Regions from separate parts of the Sphingomonas sp. ACRSK genome, predicted to be linked through region 2. Evidence: riboswitches for the same ligand, from Rfam matches in the RefSeq annotation. Region 2 holds a riboswitch; the other holds the start of a gene.
The links. Region 2 has a riboswitch for cobalamin ahead of metE (5-methyltetrahydropteroyltriglutamate--homocysteine S-methyltransferase). Riboswitches for the same ligand answer to the same signal wherever they lie in the genome.
Positions count from the first base shown of each region.

Region 1: another riboswitch for cobalamin. It lies ahead of MHZ35_RS02240 (TonB-dependent receptor plug domain-containing protein); the one in region 2 lies ahead of metE (5-methyltetrahydropteroyltriglutamate--homocysteine S-methyltransferase).

Region 1 is NZ_JAKRNR010000002.1:204,168-212,870, forward strand. It holds gene MHZ35_RS02230 (response regulator transcription factor) at 1-511, shown strand, start outside; gene cobO (cob(I)yrinic acid a,c-diamide adenosyltransferase) at 580-1,185, shown strand; cobalamin riboswitch at 1,241-1,425, shown strand; gene MHZ35_RS02240 (TonB-dependent receptor plug domain-containing protein) at 1,555-3,495, shown strand; gene MHZ35_RS02245 (hypothetical protein) at 3,508-4,053, shown strand; gene MHZ35_RS02250 (DUF1636 domain-containing protein) at 4,053-4,460, shown strand; gene cobT (nicotinate-nucleotide--dimethylbenzimidazole phosphoribosyltransferase) at 4,457-5,473, shown strand; gene MHZ35_RS02260 (histidine phosphatase family protein) at 5,470-6,039, shown strand; gene cobS (adenosylcobinamide-GDP ribazoletransferase) at 6,036-6,752, shown strand; gene MHZ35_RS02270 (cobyric acid synthase) at 6,729-8,192, opposite strand; gene cbiB (adenosylcobinamide-phosphate synthase CbiB) at 8,180-8,703, opposite strand, start outside.
Region 2 is NZ_JAKRNR010000006.1:86,566-95,268, reverse strand. It holds gene MHZ35_RS05125 (SDR family oxidoreductase) at 1-710, shown strand, start outside; gene MHZ35_RS05120 (hemerythrin domain-containing protein) at 773-1,342, opposite strand; gene MHZ35_RS05115 (TonB-dependent receptor plug domain-containing protein) at 1,523-3,802, shown strand; cobalamin riboswitch at 3,905-4,125, shown strand; gene metE (5-methyltetrahydropteroyltriglutamate--homocysteine S-methyltransferase) at 4,233-6,521, shown strand; gene MHZ35_RS05105 (NIPSNAP family protein) at 6,576-7,019, opposite strand; gene MHZ35_RS05100 (erythromycin esterase family protein) at 7,114-8,436, opposite strand; gene MHZ35_RS05095 (hypothetical protein) at 8,554-8,703, opposite strand, start outside.

The sequences.
Region 1 (8,703 bases), on a different contig from region 2:
GATCGTCGAGGACGATGCGGTCTTCGCGCGCACGCTCGCCCGGTCGTTCGAGCGGCGTGGCTACCAGGTGGAGGTGACGGCGGATCTCGAGGATCTGGCCGGCATCGTCGATCGGTTTGCGCCCGAGTTCGCGGTCGTGGATCTGCGGCTCGGCGGGGCATCGGGCCTTGCCTGTGTCGAGCAGCTTCATGCCGCGGACCCGGAGATGCGGATCGTGGTGCTGACGGGCTTTGCGAGCATCGCGACGGCAGTGGAGGCGATCAAGCTGGGCGCCACCAACTATCTGACGAAGCCCTCGCACACCGACGAGATCGAGGCGGCGTTCGATCGGCCCGGCGGCGACGCTCAGGTCGAGGTCTCCGCCACCCCCACGACGATCAAGACGCTGGAGTGGGAGCATATCCACCAGACGCTGGCCGCGAGCGACTTCAACGTGTCGGAGGCCGCGCGGCGGCTCGGCATGCATCGGCGTACCCTCGCCCGGAAGCTGGAGAAGCGCCACCTTTCCTGATCCGGCCGCCTTGACGACCGCGGTGCGCGGCGCGACGGCGGGCGCGGATTTGCTGTCAGGAGAGTGGGTTGGAGCAGGACAAGGACGCGCGCCACAATGCCAGGATGCGCAAGGTACAGCTTGCGCGCCAGGCGATGATGGCAACCAAGACGATCGAGAAGGGGCTGCTGATCGTCCACACCGGCCCTGGCAAGGGGAAGACCACCGCGGCGCTCGGCATGGCGGTGCGCGCGATCGGCCACGGCATGAAGGTGGGTGTGATTCAGTTCGTCAAAGGGGCGATGGATACCGGCGAAAAGGCGGTGTTCGACGCCCTTTCCGATCACATCGAGTTTCGCCCCATGGGGGAGGGGTTCACCTGGGACACCCAGGATCGCGCCCGCGACATCGCCGTGACCCGCACCGCCTGGGAAGAGGTGAAGCGGATGCTGGAGGATCCCACCTACGACATGGTGATCGCCGACGAACTCAACATCGTCCTGCGCTACGATTATCTGCCAGTGGAAGAGGTGCTGGCGGCGGCTGCGGCACGGGGGCCTCGGCAGCATTTCGTCGTCACCGGGCGCAACGCGCCGCAGGCGCTGATCGACATGGCCGACCTCGTCACCGAGATGACGCAGGTCAAGCATCCGTTCCGGGACGGGGTGAAGGCCCAGGCCGGGATCGAATTCTGATCGCGCGCGCAACCCCAGCAACGCAGCGCGATTGACCCCGCCCGGCGGCGCGGCTACCGGGCGGCATGCGACAGGTTCCCCGGAGACGGGGATGAAAAGGGAACGGGAAAACCCCGGCTGCCCCTGCAACTGTACGCGGCGAGCCACCGCGCCATACGCCATTGGGAGTGATCCTGAGAAGGCGGCGAGGACCGGCTGAGACCCGCGAGCCAGGAGACCTGCCTGACGCAGTCGTCCTTCGATCGGTCAGGGTGCGCCGAACGGACGGGGAAACCCGAGCGACGACATCGTCAGCCTGCATGCTTGCGGGGGCGAGGGCGTGCGCCCTCTCCCGGCAAGCAGCGGGCGTTGCATGTTGAAGGGGGTTTCATGATCCGAGTTCTTGCGCCGTTGCCGCTGCTGTTTTCGCTTCCCGTTTTTGCACAGGAGGCGCCGGCGCCCGACGCTGCGACTGCCCCGGCCTCGGACGAGGTCGTCGTCACCGCCACCCGCACGCCCGTCGCTGCCGATCGGGTCGCCGCATCCATCACGGTGCTCGACAAGGAAGCGATCGACCAGGCCCAGGACCTGACCGTGGCAGGGCTGCTGCTCCGCACCCCGGGTGTCAGCCTGTCGAGCAACGGCGGCTTCGGTACCGCCACCTCGGTTCGCATCCGCGGTGCCGAAGCCGACCAGACGGTGGTGGTGATCGACGGTGTCAAGCTGAACGATCCGTCCTCGACGGGCGGCGGCTACAACTTCGCGAACCTGCTGGTGGGGGATGCCTCCCGCATCGAGGTGCTGCGGGGCGTCCAGTCGATCCTCTGGGGCAGCCAGGCGATCGGCGGCGTCGTCAACGTCGTGACGCCGCTGCCGCAGAGCGATCTCGAGGGGAGCTTCGATGTCGAGGCGGGGTCACGCGACACCGTGAGCGCCCGCGCCGCGGTGGGCGGGAAGACCGGCCCGCTCGCGTGGCGCGTCGGCGGTCAGACGTTCACTACCGATGGTGTCTCGGCAGTGGCACCCGACTTCGGTGGCCGCGAGGCGGACGGCTATACGAACCAAAGCGCGCAGGGCCGCGCGCGGCTCGAGCTGGCGACCGGCGTCAGCGCCGAGGTGCGGGGCTATTACGCCAATGGACGCGTGGAGATCGACGGGTTCGCCGGCGACAGCCTGGAGTATTCGCGCAACCGTGAGTTCGTGGGATATGCGGGCCTGAACGTCGACCTTCTGGGTGGCCGTCTGCGCAACCGCTTCGGCTACGGCTATACCGACACCAACCGCGACAACTATGATCCGGCGCGCGAGCGACCCAAGACCTTCGACGCGGCAGGCCGGAACGAGCGGCTCGAGTATCAGGGCAGCCTTGCGATCGCGACCGGATGGAACGCCGTGTTCGGGATCGAGAACGAGAAGTCGCGCTTCCGCTCCGTTTCCCCTTCCGGCGCCTTGTCGGACCCGGTGCCGGAGCCGGCACGCGGCAAGGCCGAACTCACCGGCGTCTTTGGGCAGATCAACGGCATGGTGATCGACGGCCTCACCCTGACTGCGGGGCTGCGGCAGGACAACCACAACCGCTACGGCAGCAAGACGCTCTTCGCCGGGGGCGGAGCCTGGGCACTGCCGTGGGGCACCGTGGTTCGCGCCAGCTACTCCGAAGGCTTCAAGGCGCCGACGCTCTACCAGCTGTTCTCCGAATACGGGAACCAGGCCCTCAACCCGGAGCGCGCGCGGAGCTGGGAGGCGGGGGTCGAGCAGCGCCTGTTCGACCGTGCAGTGACGCTCTCGGCGACCTATTTCGAGCGCCGGACCCGCGACCTGGTCGAATACATCGGCTGCGGCGCCACACCGGACCCGCTCTGCGTCATCCCCGGCACCGACATCGCGCGCTGGGGCTATTATGACAACATCGCCCGCGCATTTGCCCGCGGAGTGGAAGCCACCGTCGCTGCCCGCCTGGGTTCGCGGGTGACCGCCGACGCCAACTACAGCTGGACCGAGGCCGAGAACCGCTCGACCGGCAGCGCCTATGGCAACTGGTTGCCGCGGCGTCCCCGCCACACGGCCAATGCGTCCGCGACCTACAGCCTGCCGAGTGGTGCGTCCCTGGGCGCGGCGCTGCGCTGGGCCGGCAAGAGCTATGACAATGCGGCCAACACGACGCGACTGGACGACTATACGCTGGTCGACGTTCGGGGCGAGGTCCCGCTGAGCCCGAAGGTGCGGCTCTTCGCGCGGGTGGAGAACCTGTTCGACGAGGACTATGCCACCGTCTACCGGTACGGCACGCTCGGCCGCAGCGTCTATGCAGGTCTGCGCGGCCGCTTCTGAGGGAAATGATCGATGACGACACCCCGTTCTTCGCAAGCCGCATCGGCGCTCTGGATCCTGCTGCTCACCGTGGCGAGCGTCGCGACCACCCTGGTGTTCAAGTGCGCGACGCCATTCCCGGCGCTTGCCGCCCTGGCGGCGGTGCACATGCGGGCGAAGGACGGGGTGTCGCTCGCGCTGCTCGCATGGGCGGTGAGCCAGCTCGTCGGCTTCTGCTGGCTTGATTACCCTCTGGCCGCCAACAGCCTCGGCTGGGGTGGGGTGATGGGGCTCGCGGCCGTCGCGGGCGCCATCGCAGCGCACTCGACAGCGGCGCGATCGGGGGCGGGGCTCCTCACCCGGCTCGGCCTGAGCTTCGTCGCGTCCTTCGTCGCCTTCAAGGTGATGATCCTTCTCGGGACGCTAGTGCTGGATGGCGGGACCGCGGCTTTCGCTCCGGACGTGCTGCTGCGCCAGCTCGCGCGCAATGCGGCCGTGCTCGCAGGCTTGCTGGTTCTCCACCGTCTGCTCATCAGCCTCGGCGTGCCGCCCGTGCAGACGGAGCGTGCGCTCGCATGATCCTGAAGCCAGCGGCCAGCGGGCCGGCGATCGTCGCCTGCAACACCTGCCGCGTGCCCGGTGAGGACCAGACCGGCGACAGCGGCAAGCGAAGCGGTGCCCGCCTGGTCGAGGCACTGCGGGCCGTGCAGGCGAGCGACCCCGCGTATGAGGCCGTGGCAGTCGAGGAGATGCCCTGCTTGTTCGCCTGCGGGGACTCCTGCACCGTGCATCTGCGCGCGCCGGAGAAGGTCGGCTACGTCCTCGGGCGCTTCACGCCGGACGAAGGTGCGGCACGTGCTATCCTGGACTATGCAGTCCTGTATGCAGAGAGCGATGCGGGACAGGTGCCCTATCGCGACTGGCCGGAAGGTGTGAAGGGGCACTTCCTGACGCGCATGCCGCCCGCCGGCTTCGTGGTGGCATGAGCGGCTTCTTCGCTTCGGCCGCAGCGTTCGAAGCGGCGTTAGGAAGCCTTCGGAGCATCGATGCGGCAGCGCGCGGTGCTGCTGCCGCCCGTCAGGACGTCCTCACCAAGCCACCCGGATCCTTGGGAAGGCTGGAGGAGATCGCGCTGTTTCTCGCCGGGTGGCAGGGACGCGAGCGTCCTCGGATCGACCGGGGGCGGGTGGCAATCTTCGCGGGCAACCATGGCGTGGCGGCCCGAGGCGTGAGTGCCTTTCCGTCCGAAGTTACGGCGCAGATGGTCGCCAACTTCGAAGCCGGAGGCGCCGCCATCAATGCCTTGGCCCGTGCCGCCGGGCTGGAACTGGTCGTCGTCCCGATCGATCTCCACCGCCCGACGGAGGACTTCGTCGAAGCGCCCGCCATGTCCGCCGAAGAGTGCCTCGCGGCGCTCAATGCGGGCGCCGCGGTGGTCGAGCCGGATCTCGACCTGCTCGTGCTGGGCGAGATGGGCATCGGCAACTCGACCGCGGCGGCCGCACTAGCGGCAGCGAGCTTCGGCGGCGGCGCGCGGGATTGGGTGGGGCCGGGTACCGGCGTCCACGGTAGTGCATTCGAAGCCAAGGTCGCGGCAGTCGACGCCGCCCTGACCCGTCACGCGAAGGCGGCATCGGGTGCCTTTGAGATCCTCCGGCGCCTGGGCGGACGGGAGATCGTCGCCATCGCCGGCGCGGTGCTTGCAGCACGGCAGGCAGGCGTCCCCGTGCTGCTGGACGGCTTCATCTGCTGTTCCGGCGTCGCTCCGCTTGCGGCGACCAACCCGGACATCGTCGGGCATTGCCTCGCCGGACATTGCTCGGCCGAGCCCGGTCATGCGCGGCTGCTCGACCGGCTCGGGCTCACCCCGATCCTGTCTCTGGGAATGCGATTGGGGGAGGGCAGCGGCGCTGCGATTGCAGCAGGGGTGGTGCGCGCCGCGATCGCGACCCACGACCAGATGGCGAGCTTTGCCGAGGCAGGCGTTTCCGAGGCGTGACGGCGCCGATCGATCTTCACCTGATGCGCCACGGCGAGCCGGCGCTTGCCGGCCGGCTGCTTGGCAGCACGGATTGTGAAGTTCTCCCCAACGGGGTGCGGGCATGCCGTTCGGCTGCGGCCGAATTGGCCATCCGGCAGGTGGTCGCGTCCGATCTGCGCCGCTCGGTGGACTGCGCCACGGCGGTCGCGGCGGATCACGAGGTACCGCTGGGCCTTGATGGACGGTGGCGGGAACTCGATTTCGGACACTGGGATGGACGGCGCCCGGAAGAGGTGGACGCTACGGCTCTCCGCGGGTTCTGGGACGATCCGGATGGAGCGCCGCCACCCGGTGGGGAGCGTTGGTCGACGCTCCTTGAACGCGTCGCCCGGGCCCTGGAAGAGGTCGGGGACGGCAGCCTGATCGTTACTCATGCGGGCGCCATGCGGGCGGCTCTGGTAGCCGCCTGCGGCTTCGACCGGCGTCAGAGTTGGGCCTTCGACCTGCCTTATGCCTGTGTGCTCTCGCTACGCCTCTGGCGCGGCGAGGCACCCGCCGCGCAGATCCTGGCATTGCGCCCATGAAGGGGCTGCTGCTCGCGTTCGGCTTCCTCACCCGCCTGCCGGTTCCATCGGTGTCCGCTGACCCCAAGGCGTTCGCGGCCGCGATCCGGTGCTACCCGGTCGTGGGGCTGGTGGTAGGGACGCTCGTTGCCGGGGCGGGGTGGCTCGGGAGCCTCGCCGACCCCTGGGTCGGCGCGCTTGCGGCGCTCGCCTGCTGGGTCGGCGTCACGGGCGCGCTGCATCTCGACGGCCTTGCCGATGTCGCTGATGGGGTCGGTGCCGCGCACGGGGATCGTAGCCGCCTGATCGCGGTCATGGCCGACCCCCGTGTCGGAAGCTTCGGCGTGGTGGCGATCGTGTTGCAGCTGCTGGCGAAGCTGGTGCTGCTTCATGGCGCGGCGGGGGCCGGATGGCTTCCGTTCGTGCTGGTGCCGTTTGCCGCCCGCATGGGCCCGCTCGCCTGGGCACGCTGGGTCCGGCCGCTCAAACCGGCTGGGCTCGGCGCAACCGTGGCCTCCGCGGTCCGCGCGCGGGATCTTTGGGGCTGGGCGGCCGTGTTGGCGGCCGCATGCGTCGCAGTGCCTTCCCTGATCGTCGCGCCGCTGCTGATCGGGGCTGCTGCGGCCTGGTTCCGGCGACGCCTGGGCGGGATCACCGGCGACGCCCATGGTGCAGGAATCGAGCTGGTGGAGACCGGATTGCTGGTGGCGCTAGTGACGATCGGCCAAGGCTGACAGCGCGATCAGCGCGTCGATGTCGACATGCTGCTCCAGCTCCGCCGCGATACCGTCGAGCGCGCGGTCGACGGAAGCGCTGTGGTCCGGGCCGCTGCCTGCCACGCCGATCCGCGCGAGCCACGCGCGCCGTTGCGCGGCCAGCCCCAGCAGACCATGCACATAGCTTCCGGTCACCAGCCCATCCGCACTCACCGCGCCGTCCGTCCGGCCGTCTTCGAAGCGCACCGCCGGGCGTGCCGTGTCGGCGCCCGTGGTCCGGCCGAGATGGATTTCATAGCCCTCGAACGCCGCGCCGTTGGCGGTGCCGCGGACCTCTGCCAGCGTCTTGTCGCCTCCGAGCACGGTGTCGACTGCCAGCAGCCCGAGGCCGCCGACCCTCTCCGCAGGACCCTCAACCCCCTCCGGATCGGCGATGCTGCGTCCAAGCATCTGATAACCCCCGCAGAGGCCCAGCACGGGCCGCCCGCGCCGATGATGCGCGCGGATGTCGATGTCCCAGCCTTGCGCGCGCACGAAACGAAGGTCGGCGATCGTCGCCTTGGAGCCGGCAAGGACGATCAGCGCCGCCTCTGCCGGGATCGGCTTGCCGGGCGCTACCATCACCAGTTCCACGTCGGGTTCGAGGCGCAGGGGATCGAGGTCGTCGAAGTTGGCGATATGGGCGGTGATGGGGCAGGCGATCACCACGCGATCCGCTCTCACGGCCTGGGATTGCTGGAGCACGACGGCATCCTCGCTCGGCAGCCTGACCGCGTCCGCGAGCCACGGCACCACGCCGAACCCGCGCCACCCCGTCCGTTCTGCGATCGCATGGTAGCCATCGGAGAACAGCGCCGGATCCCCGCGAAACTTGTTGACCAGAAAACCGTGGATCATGGCGGCATCCTCGGGGTCTATTACCGCGCGCGTGCCGACCAGCGAGGCGATCACGCCGCCCCGGTCAATGTCGCCGACCAGCACCACCGGCACCCCGGCTGCGCGCGCGAAGCCCATGTTGGCGATGTCGCCGGCGCGCAGGTTGATTTCGGCAGGCGAGCCGGCGCCCTCGATCACGACGATGTCCGCTTCGGCCTGCAAGCGCCGGTAGCTCGCCAGCACCTCGTCCAGCAGGCCTTCGCGACCCTGGCGCCATTGCGCAGCCCGAAGAATGCCGCGCACCTGCCCCCGCACTACCAGTTGCGAGGTGCGGTCCCCCTGAGGTTTCAGCAGCACGGGGTTCATGTCGACGGTGGGTCGGACCCGCGCAGCCAGGGCCTGGGTGGCCTGGGCACGGCCGATCTCGCCGCCTTCCGCCGTGACCGCGGCGTTGTTCGACATGTTCTGCGGCTTGAATGGACGTACGCGCAGGCCGCGATTGGCGAGTGCCCGGCAGAGGCCCGCGACCAGCACCGACTTGCCCACATCGGAGCCGGTCCCCTGCAACATCACGGCACCCATGCAATGGCTCCTGCAATCACCCAGAGAAAGAGACAGGCGCGACGATAGACGCGGAGCGCTCTGAAAAGGTCTTTTGAAGTCGGGTCCCGATATTCGCCGCCGATCCACGGCTTGTCCGCCGTTACGCCATCATAGGCGACCGGCCCGGCCAGCCGGACGCGAAGGGCGCCGGCCATCGCCGCTTCCGTCCAGCCAGCGTTGAGAGACGCATGACGGCGGGCGTCGCGCCACATCGTTCGCCATCCGCCGGCGCCAGCAAGGCAGAGGAGGGCGCCACCCAATCGTGCCGGCAGAATATTGGCGAGGTCGTCGAGCCGCGCCGATGCCCAGCCGAAGGCACGCCAGCGCGGCTCTCGATGGCCGATCAGGCTGTCCGCAGTGTTGAGCGCCTTGTAGGCCCAAAGCCCCGGCAGTCCCAGCAGCAGAAGCCAGAAGAGCGGTGCCGCGATGCCGTCGCAGAAGCTCTCTGCAAGGCTTTCGATGCCGGCGCGCGCGACGGCGGCTTCATCGA
Region 2 (8,703 bases):
CCGCGCTGGAGACGCCCACCGCCGACCACCGCCAGGTGTTCGAGACCAATTACTGGGGGGTGGTGTACGGATCGCTGGCAGCGCTGCGCCACCTGAAGGAGAAGCCCGGCGGCGGCGCGCTGATCAACGTGGGGTCGATCAACTCGGACATGCCCTCCCCCGTCATCTCCTCCTACACGGCGTCGAAGCATGCGGTGAAGGGCTTCACGGATTCGCTGCGGCTGGAGATGATGGCGGAGGGTGCGCCGGTGTCGATCACCCTCATCAAGCCGGGCCCGGTCGGAACCCCCTTCCCCCAGCACGGCCGCAACCTGACCGGCTACAAGGCGCAGCTTCCGCCGCCGCTCTACGCACCCTCGCTGGTGGCGGACGCGATCCTGGATGCGGCGCAGCACCCGCGGCGTTCGCTGACGGTCGGCGGCGTGGGCAAGCTGCAGGTGCTGGGCGCCCAGCTGATGCCGCTGCTGTTCGACCGGGTGGCGCAGAACATGGGGGTGCTGCTGGCCAACCCCGCCCGGCCGGTGCCGGTGAGCCCGGGCAATCTCTACGCGCCGGACGGCAAGGACGGGGTCACCGAGGGCGAGCAGAAGGGGCGACCGGTCAGCGCCTTTACGGCCACCCGCACGCACCCGGGGATTGCGCTGGGGGCCGTTGCCCTGGCGGGTGCGGCGCTGGGCCTCGCCGTTCGCGCGCGGGGCCGCAAGCCGTAGCCGTGACCGCCGCTCCGCAGTGCTTCGGAGCGGCGCCACGGCGGGGATGAAGGAAAGCGCCCTCAGGCGAGCTTGAGGCCTTCCTTGTTCATCGCGGCGGTGATGTGCTTGTTCTGCGTCTCCGACAGCTGGTCGCGCAGCTTGGGGAAGAGGTCCTGTTCCTCCTCGCGCATGTGGCTTTCGATCAAGACGCGGAATTCCTTGAGCTTGGGAAGCCAGGCGGGATCGTCCTTCGCCATCTCGGTCAGGTCGAAGAAATACTGCTTCACATAGCCATGCTCGTGATTGAGATGGTCCGCCGCCTCCGTCAGACCCTGATCGCGCATCATCGCGTAGACGACATTCTCTTCCTGGAACGCATGCTTGCTGATCGCATGCTTCAACTGCATCAGCAGGAAGGCACGGCGGGCGGTGTCCTCGTCCTTCGTCTTTTCCAGCAGGTCGAAGATCTTGAGCGCCGCGGCATGTTCGGCCGCCAGCGCCTTGTCCCAGCGGCCGGCCATCACCGTCGGCGCCTGTACCGCCGCCTTGCGCAGGAAATTGGCGAGGAGGCCGGCGACCACTCCCGTCGCCGCGCCGATCGCGACCGTGCGGCCGACATTTCCCGAAGATGCTTGCTGCGTCGTGGCCATCTGCTTGCTCCTCACCGTTTCCGGCTCAACGAAAGGCGTGGCGCCGCCGTTCCGCAGCGCGAGGGAATGGCGCGGCTCGGTGCGGAACGCCCGTGCGAACGGATGCGCTTACGTCCCATCTTGATTTAACGATATAACATCACCTAGACGACGCCGGTCAAAAAGGTGGGGAGCAAGACCATGGGTTTTCGAAACATGCGCCGCGGCGCAGCAGCGCTGCTGACGACGTCCGCCCTTGCGGCGGGTGCGCCGGCCCCGGCGTGGGCACAGGAGGCGGTGACCGGGGGCGAAGAGGCGGAAGTCGACGCGCGCGGCCACGTCGGCACGCGCGAGATCGTCGTCACCGGCCGTTCGCTGGAGACGGAGGAGAATGCCTTGCCGGTGCAGGTGCTCGCCGGCGACGAACTGGCGCATCGCCGTGAAGGCGGCCTAGGCGAGACACTCGCCGGCCTGCCGGGCGTGCACCTCGACAATTTCGGCGGGGGCGCATCGCGTCCCGTGATCCGCGGCCAGACGGTGCCCCGCATCGAGGTGCTGAGCGACGGCGCCAACCTGTTCGACGTGGCGTCGGTATCGCCGGACCACGCGATCACCACCGATCCGCTGCTGCTCGACGCCATCGAGATCCAGCGCGGGCCTGCCGCGACCCGCTATGGCGGCAATGCCACCAACGGCGCGATTAACCTGATCGACAGCAAGGTGCCCAAGGTGGTGCCGGTCGGCGGCCTCACCGGCGCGACCGAGGTGCGATACGGGACCGGCGACGAAGAGAAGACCGTGGTCGGCCGCGTGACGGCGGGCATCGGCCAGTTCGCCCTCCATGCCGAGGGGGCGCGTCGAGCGGCGGACGACTATGACGTGCCCGACAGCTACGGCTCCGACAAGCTGCGCGATTCCTTTGCCGAGAGCACCAGCTATGCGTTCGGCGCGTCCTGGATCACCGCCAAGGGCTATGTCGGCGCCGCCTATTCACGCATCGAAAGCGAATATGGGCTGCCCGGCCACAGCCATCTGAACGGGGTCTGCCATACGCACGGGCTGGACCTGCATTGCGGGGCACATGGCAGCTGGGAGGATCCGTTCGGCTCGCCCGACGACCACACGGCCTATATCAAGCTGCGCAGCGACCGGGTCGATGTCCGCGCCGACTATGACGACCTGCTGCCGGGCTTCTCCCACACGCGCGCGCGCCTCTCCTACACCGACTATACCCATGACGAGATCGACGGCGATCTGCTGTTCAGCCGCTACACCAACGAGGTCTGGGACGGGCGCTTCGAGCTGACGCACGAGCCCGTCCTCGGGTTCACGGGTGTGCTGGGGGTGCAATATACCGACGGCCGGTTCGGCGGCATCAACGTCAACGACCGGCACAAGCCCTTCCCGGACGGAGCCTATGGCTTTGACGGAAGTCCCGATTACCTCACCGACAACTTCGGCATCTTCCTGTCCGAGCGGCGGTCGTTCGGCTCGGTCGACGTCGAGGCGGCGGTCCGCAAGGACTGGCGCACGGTGGACGTGACGGTGCCGCCCTATCGCATCACCCTCGATGCCGAGCTGCAGGACCTCTTCGCCGAATGGTACGGCCCGGACTGGCGGCAGATCCTGGAGCGCGAGGACGTGGACGCGTTTCGCGCCCGGAACCCGGCCGTGAAGCACGATCCCTTCTCCGCCTCGCTTGCAGCCAACTGGAACATCGGGCGCGGATACGGCCTCGCGCTTTCGCTGGGGCATACCGAACGCGCGCCGAGCGTGCGCGAGCTGTACGCGCGCGGCAACAACCTGGCGACCAACAGCTACGAACTCGGGCTTGCGGTCGGGAACCCGGTCCTGGGCGAAAAGGGCCTGTCCGCCGAAGACATTCTGGAGACCACCGACGCGATCAACCTGACGTTCCGCAAGGCGGGAGGTCCGTTCGAGTTCGAGGTCGGCCTGTTCTATCAGGAGGTCGACGACTATGTCTTCGCGCGCCTGATCGAGACCGAGACCGAAACCGGCGTTCCGCACGACTTCCTGATCTACACGGCGGCGGATGCGCGCTTCGCCGGGATCGACGGCCAACTCAGCTACCAGCTGACGCCCCAGTCCCGGGTGACGGTGTTCGGCGACTATGTCGACGCCAAGCTGAAGCGCGACGACGACAACCTGCCCCGGATCCCGCCTGGGCGCCTGGGCGCGCGCTATGACCTTGCCGCCGGGCCGCTTTCGGGTGACGTCGAATATTATCGCACGTTCGAGCAGGACAAGGTCGCCTCCTATGAGACGCCCACGGCGGGCTACGACATGCTCAACGCCACGCTGAGCTATCGCATCGACCTGGGCGGCGCGCGGGCGGTGGAGCTCTACGCACGTGGCAGCAACCTGCTCAACGAGCTGGCGTTCGTCCACACCTCGTTCGTGAAGGAGCAGTCGCCGCTGCGTGGCCGCAACGTCGTGATCGGCATGCGCCACGCTTTCTGATCGGGTGGCGGAACCCGCGCTTCCGCCCCCCTTTTCCAACCCAGTGATAGCGTCATATAAAGATTTCTTTATATGACGGTTGACCGAGCCATGATTTTTCCCGATGCTTGCTGCGTCGAGGTTCTCCGGCCGGGCGCTTGCCTGCGCCGGAGCTAAGACGGGAAGCCGGTGCGCTCCTGATGGGGCAAGGCCGGCGCTGCCCCCGCAACTGTAAGCGGCGAGCGGCGATCCAAGCATGTCACTGAGGCGCGCGGCGTCTTGGGAAGACGGATCGTCCGTGCTGACCCGCGAGCCAGGAGACCTGCCTTTGACGCCATAACGTCCACCGGCGGGGTGCCCGGTCTGGTCGCGTGCGTGTGCGGCCGGGCGATCCCTGGCGCGTGCCTGCCTGCGCTCGGTCCGGCGCTTCGCCCTCTTCGGGGTTGAAGACATGACAGTGACGATCGCGACCTTGGGGTTTCCCCGCATCGGTCCGCGCCGCGAGTTGAAGTTCGCATTGGAGAAGTTCTGGTCCGGTAGGATCGGCGAGGCCGAGTTGCAGGAAGCCGCATCGGGCCTGCGCACCGCCGCCTGGGCGCGGCAAAAGGCGTTGGGGGCCGACTGGCTGCCGTCCAACGACTTCTCGCTCTATGACCATGTGCTGGATACCAGCGTGATGCTGGGCGCGATCCCGAGCCGCTATGGCGCGGCGGACGGGGTCACCGACCTGGCGACCTATTTCGCGATGGCGCGGGGCACCACCGGCGAGGACGCGGGATGCGGCCATGCGCATGGTTCGGTGACCGCCGGCGAGATGACGAAGTGGTTCGACACCAACTACCACTATATCGTCCCGGAGATCGAACCCGGCCGCAAGCTCGCGCTCGGCCGGTTGAAGGTGGTCGAGGAATATCGGGAGGCTCAGGCGCAGGGTTATGAGACGCGCCCGGTGCTGCTCGGTCCGATCACATGGCTGAGCCTGGCCAAGGGGCATGGGATCGACCCGTTCGACTTGCTCGACGAGGTGCTCGGGCTCTACCGCGTCATCCTGGGGCATCTCGCGCACGCCGGAGCCGAGTGGGTGCAGATCGACGAGCCGATCCTGGTGACCGATCTTTCGGAGCAGCAGCGGGCGGCCTTTACCCGCGCCTATGCGGCGCTCCAGCGGTCCGGCCCCAAGCTGATGCTGGCGACCTATTTCGGTGGGCTGGAGGACAATCTGGCCCTGGCGACCGCGCTGCCGGTGCAAGGCTTGCACGTCGATCTCGTCCGCGCGCCCGGGCAGCTCGATGCCGTCCTGCGGGCCGCGCCCAAGGACCTGCTGCTCTCGCTGGGCGTGATCGACGGGCGCAACGTCTGGCGTGCCGACCTGGACGCGGTGCTGGAACGGCTCGCCCCGATTGCGGCATCGCGCGACCTGGTGCTGGCGCCGTCCTGCTCGCTGCTGCACGTGCCGGTGGACCTTACGCTCGAACCCAAGCTCGACGCCGAGGTGAAGCAGTGGCTCGCCTTTGCGGTTCAGAAGGTGGAGGAACTGGCGGTCCTCAAGCGCGCGCTGAATGAAGGGCGGGACAGCGTAGCCGGGCCGCTCGCGGCGTCGGCAGAGGCGGCAGCGAACCGGAAGGTGTCGCCCCGCATCCATGACGCGGCGGTGCAGGCGCGGGTGGCGGGGGCGACGCCGGACATGCGAGCGCGCCGTTCCGGCCATGCCGAACGCGCGCGGGCCCAGGCCGAACTGCTCGACCTGCCCCCCTTCCCCACCACCACCATCGGCTCTTTCCCGCAGACGGCCGAGGTACGCCATGCGCGTGCCGAGCATAATCGCGGCAACCTCGACGATGCCGGTTACCAGCAGTTCCTGCGCGAGGAGACCGAGCGCGCCATCCGCTGGCAGGAAGCGGTCGGGCTCGACATGCTCGTCCACGGCGAGTTCGAGCGCAACGACATGGTGCAGTATTTCGGCGAGCAGCTGGCCGGCTTCGCGTTCACGGTGAACGGCTGGGTGCAGAGCTATGGCTCGCGCTGCGTCCGGCCGCCGATCCTGTTCGGCGATGTCCGCCGCACCCACCCGATGACGGTGGAGTGGTGGCGCTTTGCGCAGGGGCTCACCGACAAGCCCGTGAAGGGCATGCTCACCGGGCCGGTCACGATCCTCAACTGGAGCTTCGTGCGCGACGACCAGCCCCGCGAGACCTCCTGCCGGCAGATCGCCTTTGCGATCCGCGACGAGGTGCAGGACCTGGAAGCGGCCGGATGCCGGGCGATCCAGATCGACGAGGCGGCGCTGCGGGAGGGCCTGCCGCTCAGGAAGCGGGACTGGCAGCAGTATCTCGACTGGGCGGTGGACTGTTTCCGCCTCTCGGCCGCAGGCGTGGCGGACGGCACCCAGATCCACACGCACATGTGCTATTCGGAGTTCAACCACATCCTGCCGTCGATCGGCGCGATGGACACCGACGTGATCTCGATCGAGACGGCGCGGTCGCAGATGGAGCTGCTGGAGGCGTTCGCGAAGTATCGCTACCCGAGCGCGATCGGGCCGGGCGTGTACGACATCCACTCCGCGCGCGTGCCGGGCGAGACCGAGATGGTCGAGCTGATGCGGCTGGCCCAGCAGCACCTGAGGCCCGAGCAGCTCTGGGTGAACCCGGACTGTGGGTTGAAGACGCGCAAATGGGATGAGGTGAGGCCGGCGATCGAGGCGATGGTCGCCGCGGCACGCACGCTGCGCGCCGCCTAGCGCTGAAGAGCGGCTGCGTGCCGGATCCGCGGCACGCAGCCTCCCCGTCTCGGCTCAGCGGAGCGGCAGGCGCGGGGAATAATCGGCCAGCGTCATGAACACGCTGTCGATCTTCGTCACCAGCTTGCCGCCGGCTTCGGAGGTGGCGACCACCGCACGCCATTCCGGATCGGCGCCGAACGCCTTCCAGCTCGCCTCCCGAGCCTCCCGGCTCGGGTAGGCGAGCACGTAGACGACCCGACCCTCCGGCGCTTCCGCGGTCGGCTGCTCGTTCCAATAGGCGACGTTGTGCATGCCGTGCTTGGCAAAGAGCGCGAGCGTATGCTCGCGGAAGCGGGCGTTGAGGGCGGCGAGCTTGCCGGGCGCGGGGTAATAGATGCGCAACTCGTAGACCGCGGTCTTCGGATCGAGTGCCGAGGACTGGGCGATCGCCGGACGCATGGCGGCAGGACTGGCGATTGCCGCAGTGACCAGGCAGGCGGCGAACAGGAAGCGCATGGGGATCTCCCGGACAGGTGCGGGCCATCATAGGCACCATGCGCGACCGCGCGCCACTCTGGCGGCGCGGTTCCGGCTGCCTGCGGTTGTCCATCTACAGTCCCGTCGGCCAGGTCTCGTCCTGCCCCGCCTCGCCCCTTGCCGCCGTAGCCTGCACGGCAGTCGTAGTGTCGAACCACAGGAAGGCATCATATTCCTGGGCCAGCGACGCCTCGGAATAGTGGCTCCAGCGTTCTGTGTCCGGGCGGTAGATGACGCCGATGTAGCGCTCGAGCCGCTCACCCGCGAGGGCCTCGCGCAGTTCGGGGCTTGCCGCCCCCTCGCGCAGATCGAGCAGGAAGCGCGGGGCGCCGCTGTCGTGGAGGATGCGCTCGAAGCTGTCGGGGCGGGACGGATTGACCGTCATGATCCGCATCGGCTCGTCCCAATCATCGGCGGCGGCGACGGTGCCAGCGTGGGTTCCGAAGCCGATCAGGCAGGCGGCGCCGTCGTAGCGCTCCCGCACCAGCTGGCCGAGGTTCAGCTCACCGCGGCTCTGGCCCATGTCGGTCCGGCGGGCGTCGCCGACATGGCTGTTGTGCGCCCAGACCACCGCCTTGGCATCCGGCCCCTTGCGCTGCAGCAGCAGTTCCAGCGTGTCGGCCATATGCTCGTCGCGCAGGTTCCAGCTGGCCGCCGAGCCATAGTACATGGCGCGATAATAGGCCTCTGCATTGGCGACGAGCCTGGCGTTCTGCGCCGCATCAAGGAAGGAGTCCGGATCGCCGGGCGCATAGGCGGCTTCGTTGGCGAACAGGTCGCGCAGCAGCTGCACCACCGCCGTTTCGCATCGGCCATGGCCTTCGCTCAGCGCCATGCGGCCATAGCGTTCGGGCTGCTCCTTCCACGGCTTCAGGCAGCCGTAGAGGCGGCGGGCCTCGGCGGCGGCTGCCGGATCGACCCGCTCCAGATAGCCGATCACAGCGGCGACCGACGCCGTCATGTTGTAGAGATCCAGACCGTGGAAGCTGACGCGGGCGGACGCGTCCCGATCGGCATTGTGGGCGGTGAGCCAGTCCACGAAGCCGTCGAACTCGGCATTGCGCCACATCCAGGCGGGAAAGCGGGTGAAGGGGGTCGGCGCTTCGGCCGGCGCAGGCTTTGCGCGCACGGTGCGGTCGATGACCGCGGCGTCGGGCCAGTCCGCCTCGACCGCGACCATGGTGAAGCCGTGCCGCTCGATCAGGTGGCGGGTGATGGCGGCGCGGGCGCGGTAGAATTCGGAGGTGCCGTGGCTCGCCTCGCCCAGGCACACCACGCGGGCGTCGGCGAAGCGATCGAACAGCGCTCCGAATGCCGGATCGTCGAAATCGGGCAGCGGTTCGGCAGCGCCTGCCACCAGCTGCGCCGCCCGGCGCGTGTCGTCTTCTGCCACCATCCGCCTGCCTCTCCGTTGCGGGAGACCAACGCCGGGACGGCGGCTTGGTTCGGCGTGTAGGCTCGGCGGGAACGTCAGCGCCGGGCAAGGTGCGATACCCTGCCCGGCGCCCGGCGCTTACCAGCGGCTGCCGTACTGACGGTCGCGCCAGCCATAGTGGCCGCGGTCGTCCCGCCAATCGCGGCGATCGTGGCGCCAGTCGCGGCGGCTGTCGCGGCGCGCGTCTGCGATCTCGCGGCGGCACTCGCGCTGCTCGCGGCGGTATTC